One region of the Ureibacillus sp. 179-F W5.1 NHS genome, then DNA from elsewhere that is predicted to be linked to it. Evidence: riboswitches for the same ligand, from Rfam matches in the RefSeq annotation. Region 1 holds a riboswitch; the other holds the start of a gene.
What was found. A riboswitch is a leader RNA that binds a small molecule or an ion and turns the genes downstream of it on or off. The one in region 1 is predicted to bind FMN.
Positions count from the first base shown of each region.

Region 2: another riboswitch for FMN. It lies ahead of ribE (riboflavin synthase); the one in region 1 lies ahead of ACH0B5_RS01450 (ECF transporter S component).

Region 1 covers NZ_JBIQFG010000002.1:33,281-36,464, forward strand. Annotated here, with positions in the region: gene ACH0B5_RS01445 (hypothetical protein) at 1-889, shown strand, start outside; FMN riboswitch at 988-1,154, shown strand; gene ACH0B5_RS01450 (ECF transporter S component) at 1,410-1,988, shown strand; gene ACH0B5_RS01455 (MerR family transcriptional regulator) at 2,252-2,647, shown strand; gene glnA (type I glutamate--ammonia ligase) at 2,689-3,184, shown strand, end outside.
Region 2 covers NZ_JBIQFG010000032.1:10,293-13,476, forward strand. Annotated here, with positions in the region: gene rlmD (23S rRNA (uracil(1939)-C(5))-methyltransferase RlmD) at 1-480, opposite strand, end outside; FMN riboswitch at 675-808, shown strand; FMN riboswitch at 952-1,085, shown strand; gene ribE (riboflavin synthase) at 1,207-1,845, shown strand; partial or broken gene ribB (3,4-dihydroxy-2-butanone-4-phosphate synthase) at 1,869-2,459, shown strand; gene ribH (6,7-dimethyl-8-ribityllumazine synthase) at 2,523-2,990, shown strand; gene pdaA (delta-lactam-biosynthetic de-N-acetylase) at 3,059-3,184, opposite strand, start outside.

The sequences.
Region 1 (3,184 bases):
GAAATCTAGTGAAGAAATGAATATAATGGGAACTGAGATGGCTGATCTTCGTACAGCTGTTTATCCTGATCAAATTGAAGGAAATACGATATTTAAATTAGGATTAGCTAGTGATGCTGCAGATAGTATCCCTGTAACCGTTTTAATTCCAAATGAAAGAATTCAGGAGGATTTTGGTAATAGTCAACCTACAGGGGTTGAGCTATATAACAAATATGCACCATTGTTTAACGAAGAGGCTATTGGATTTCATAATTATCATCCGTATGACGGGGAAATTACTGAACGGGATAATCAAGTTGTTCACACATTACCAAGTGATCAATTATATGATGTTGGAACTGGTTCACTTACAACTTATACAGCATCACTAGTAGATACATTTGGAGATCATTATGATGAAGTTGTTCAATTAGATGAAACTGGTTCACCCTTTATATTCAGTGAAGTAGGAGAATCATCACCAATTCCATTGAATGGTGAAACGACTCAATACAACTATTATCAATTTACACAGCCAGATGGTCAGAGCTATTTAGTGCCTAACTTTAGAGCTTTTTATTCAACCGTAGAAGAAGCGATTCTTACAATGAAAGAAAACACAAATGATGTTTATCAATCCGTTATTGTTCCGGATGTTGATTACGATGTAACGGTTGAACAGGATGTGGTTACTGTAACATTCACTGAACAATTGGATTTAATGACTCTTGATCAACAACAAGCGATGAAAATGATTGAAGGAATTTTATTAACCGCAGCAAATTTCAATATGAACGTACAATTTAAAAATGTAACCCAAACCGAATGGCAAGGTTTTGATTTTACTACAACATTACCAATGCCGGTCGGTGCAAATGAAATACCATATTCAACAGTTTTTCAATAAATAGCGTTTGAAAATAGGAAATAAAAGGAAAAGTTTTTCCTATTGAACTATCTTTACAATATTTCAATTTCGAGATATAATGTTAAAAAATAATATTGATTCATCTTCGGGGCAGGGTGAAATTCCCGATCGGCGGTAATAGAAACTCATTCTCTTTTACATCGGAGGATTGCAATATAGTTTCTTAAGCCCGCGAGCTCAACTTAGAGCAGGATTTGGTGTGATTCCAAAGCCGACAGTATAGTCTGGATGGGAGAAGGTGAAGGTACGGTCTCTATATTCGTTTGTGGATAGGAAACTGTATGTGGAAGTATCGTTTGTACATTGTCGTATAACTTTACTTTTATTTAGCGTACCCTTTATAATACGCTTGTTTTCGCATACTTATTTTCTTATTTTTAATGTGCCTATTTCTCCCTTATGCAATTTTGCATAAGGGATTTTTCATGGAGAAGGCGAATATAGATGAAGGCTGTCCTTTCTTCTTGCGGGTTGAATCAGCAAAGAGGAGAGAAAGTAAATGAAAAATCAAAACCTTAAGTTACGTTCTTTTGTAACGATTGCCATGTTAAGTAGTATTTCTTTTATTCTGATGCTAATAAACTTCCCTTTACCGGGCTTCCCGGTATTTTTACAAATCGACTTTAGTGATACACCAGCTTTAATCGCAGCAATTACAATGGGACCGTTAGCTGGAATTTTAGTCGAACTGTTTAAAAATGTATTAGATTGGATTTTCTCAGGGACACCAACAGGGGTTCCGGTAGGTCATATGGCCAACTTTGTTACAGGTATTTTATTTATTTTACCTGTCTACTATCTTTATAAAAAGATACCTAAACTAGAAGGATTAATTTTAGGGTTAGCCGCAGGTACAGTCATTATGTCAGTAGGAATGAGTCTATTAAACTATGTAGCCTTTTTACCTATGTATTCTTACTTCCTTGGATGGGGTACTTTTGATATGAAAGAAACGATTGTGTTAGGTATTTTACCATTTAACTTTATAAAAGGAATTATGCTCATGATTGTAACGGTTTTATTATTCCGTACAATGAAAGTTTGGATCGAAAATCAACGAGCACAATATTTACTATAAATCAAAAGTTGTTCATTCATGTCATAAACTATGACGATAATGAACAGCTTTTTTATTTGAAAAAATTGATACAGAATGGCCCAACGTGAAAGCGTTGGGTTTTTTCGTTTTTTATGTCGTAAGCCCTTGATTATATAGGGAATTCGTTCCATCTAAAATTGCGATAAAAAAAATCTAAATTTCATATGTTATTTTTTCTAACATAGTATTGCTATTATACATAACATAGTTTAAAATAATGCTATGAAAGGGAGGAGATGTCGATGAGTCGAGAGTTTCGAAGAGCAATGCCGTTACTCCCTATTAGCATGGTAATGCAATTAACGGAGTTAACTGCGAGACAAATTCGATATTACGAGGAACATAAATTAATTGAGCCTGCAAGGTCAGAAGGCAATCGTAGAATGTTCTCATTAGATGATGTAGATGCATTATTAGAAATTCGTGAACTTCTCGATCAAGGGATTAACATGGCAGGAATTAAAAAAGTTTTTGATATGAGAAAAAACAACAATGTGAAATCTTCTAACAAACTATCTATTTCTGACGCAGAACTCCGCGCGATTTTACGTGAGGAAATGCAACAGGCACAAATTATGCAAAAGGCATCATTAAGGCAAGGGGATTTATCTCGCTTTTTTCAAGTAAAGGGTGAGTAAATTATATTTTTTAATTTAAAATTTTAGGAGTGTGGAAAAAGATGGCTAAGTACACAAAAGAAGACATTAAACAAATTGTGAAAGATAAAGGCGTAAAATATATTCGCCTACAATTTACAGACATTTTAGGTACGATTAAAAACGTAGAAATTCCTTTAAGCCAATTAGATAAGGCTTTAGATAACAAAATGATGTTTGACGGATCTTCCATTGAAGGTTTTGTACGTATTGAGGAATCAGATATGTACTTACAACCGGATTTAGATACTTTTGTTATCTTCCCTTGGACAGCGGAAAAAGGGAAAGTAGCCCGATTAATTTGTGATATTGTAAATCCGGATGGTACACCATTTGCTGGTGACCCACGCTCAAACTTAAAACGTGTATTAGGTAACATGGAAGAACTAGGATTTACAAGTTTCAACTTAGGACCAGAGCCAGAATTCTTCTTATTTAAATTAGATGAAAAAGGTAACCCAACTCTTGAATTAAATGATGATGGAGGATACTTCGACTTAGCACCAACTGACCTAGGTG
Region 2 (3,184 bases), on a different contig from region 1:
ACAATCATTAATATTTAATAATTTATTTGTCCCTTCAATATATAAACCTGCATAAACCCGTTTCCCTTCTTTTCTTACTTGGAAGGAACTTTTATTTCGATAATGCCAAGGGGTGTCCATCCCAAGGGTAGGGCGGATATCCGTCGTTTCAGCAATTGATTTAACGTACTTTTCTAATGCTTGTATGACCATATCCCGTTTTTCTTTAAGTTGCCCGCTATATGTTAAATGTTGCAGCTGACATCCTCCACATTCATTGTAAACAGGGCAGCTTGGCTCTTGGCGGTCTTTCGATACTTTACGGATGTTTAAAATTTCCGCTTCAGCAAAATTTCGCTGTACTTTTGAAACTTTTACAGTTACTTCTTCTCCAGGTAATGCACCTTTTACGAATACTACATTTCGTTTATAAAAGCCGACCCCTTCACCATTAATACCTAATCTTTTAATCGTTAAAGGAAATTTTTGACCAATTTCCATTACTACATTTTCGCCCAAAAGCGTTCACGTCCTTTATTTTGTTCATTTAACCATTATATCGAAGCACTATTTGAAAGCAAATGAATAAATTCTTCCTTTAAGTAAAAATCTATAGAGATACGTTTAGTGTTATTTTAAAATAAGTTATTAGCAATTATTTTGAAATCGTGTTATTCTTATTTCAATTAAATAAATTATTCCTTCGGGGTCGGGTGAAATTCCCAATCGACGGTGATGAAGTGAAACTTCTAAGCCCGTGAGCTTGTTATAAGCAGGATTTGGTGCGAATCCAAAGCCGACAGTATAGTCTGGATGGGAGAAGGAACTATTATAGATGTACCATTAAAATTGTTATTTTTAATGGTTTATTTGCTATAGTATTTTTTCTTTTTCAATCCCGATTCATTTCTGAACGGGATTTTTTATTTAATAGTTTAAAATTGAATACGGTTAAGCTTAAGATATATCTTAAGCATCCTTCGGGGTCGGGTGAAATTCCCAATCGACGGTGATGAAGCGAAACTTCTAAGCCCGTGAGCTTGTTAAGAGCAGGATTTGGTGCGAGTCCAAAGCCGACAGTATAGTCTGGATGGGAGAAGGATGAATTTTGGCACTTTTTGAAAATTAATTTCAAAAGGTTTATTTCGTTACGCCATTTTTAAATACTCCCAACTCCTTAGGACATTTTCTAAGGGGTTTTTTTATTTTTAGAAAGAGGTGAGTAGATTGTTTACAGGCATAATTGAAGATACGGGAAAAGTAGTTGGGATTAAAAAAGATATCGACAGTAGTCAATTGACCATTGTTACACCCAAAATTGTGTCTGATGCTAAATTGGGTGATAGCATTGCGGTTAATGGTGTATGTCTGACGATTACCCACTTAACTAGTGAAGAAATGACTGTAGATGTCATGCCAGAAACAGTAAAGGCAACAACGATTCATACGTTAAAATTAGGAGATATGGTCAATCTAGAACGGGCAATGAGTGCCAATGGCCGATTTGGTGGTCATATTGTTTCAGGACATGTAGATGGTGTAGGAACGATTAGAAGTAAAAGACCGGTTTCAAACGCAGTTTACATTGAAATTGAAATACCTAGAGAACTTATTGAAAATTGTATACCTAAAGGTTCTATTACAATTGATGGGACAAGCTTAACGCTATTTCAAGTATCCAGTAATACTGTTACAGTATCCCTTATTCCTCACACGTATGCAGAAACGATTTTAGGCATGAAAAGTGTAGGAGATAAAGTAAATATCGAAACAGATATGTTAGGGAAATACGTTTTACATCATTTAAGAAAAACGGATAATACGTCAAATATATCAATGGAATTTTTAAAACAAAACGGATTTTAACTATAAAAACGGTGGTGGAGAAAATGATCAATACAATAGAAGAAGCTTTAGAAGACTTAAAAAAAGGAAAGCCGATTATTGTTGTGGACGATGAAAATCGTGAAAACGAAGGAGATTTAGTCATTCTAGCTGAATTTGCCACACCGGAAAATATTAATTTTATGGCGACATTTGGTCGAGGTTTAATTTGTACACCGATTACGGAAGAACTGGCCAATAAACTAGAATTATTTCCGATGGTTGAACATAATACGGATAATCATCAAACAGCTTTTACAGTAAGTATCGATCATATGGAAACGACAACTGGAATCAGTGCGTATGAGCGATCCTTTACGATTTTACAAATGATTAAAGAAAATGCTAAGCCAGCCCATTTCAGACGTCCGGGTCACGTATTTCCGTTAATCGCAAAAAGAAACGGAGTGCTCGAAAGAAGAGGACATACTGAAGCAGCTATTGATTTGGCAAGAGCTTGTGGCAGCGTTCCGGCAGGTGTTATTTGTGAAATCATGGCTGATGATGGAATGATGTTACGCCTTGACGGCTTGAAGGATTTTGCAACAATGCATCGATTAAAAATTATTACGATTGAAGATTTAGTTCGATTTCGTTCAAAACAAAAAATTGGATAACACATTTTAAGACAATAATTTTATGACGAGGAGAATAGAACAATGGGAAAACGATTTGAAGCACAATTAATAGGAACAGATTTAAAAATAGGGATTGTTGTAGGACGTTTTAACGAGTTTATTACAACAAAATTATTAGATGGTGCCCTTGATGGTTTAAGAAGACATGGAGTAGATGAAGAAAATATTGATGTAGCATGGGTACCAGGAGCGTTTGAAGTACCATTTATCGCTAAACAAATGGTTGAAACAGGTAACTATGATGCGGTAATTGGGTTAGGTACAGTAATACGTGGAGCAACAACTCATTATGATTATGTTAATAACGAAGCAGCAAAAGGAATTGCTAGCGTTTCATTAAATTCAAATGTGCCAGTAATTTTCGGGATCGTAACAACAGAAAACATCGAACAAGCAATTGAACGTGCAGGTACAAAAGCGGGCAACAAAGGTTATGATTCTGCTGTTTCTGCCATTGAAATGGCCAACTTGAAAAAAATGTTTAAATAATGAATAGAAATCAATGCTTTTAACAAAATAAGTGCCAACACGCCTACTTTTCGTGTTGGCACTTTTTATTATTCTAATACGGATTCCATGACTAAATCGTCAAGGGAACCAAAAGTATACCCTTGTTTTTTCGCTTCTTTTATAAATTTCGGAAGGGCATCGGCATTATGTTTTGCCACAGTATGCAATAAAAT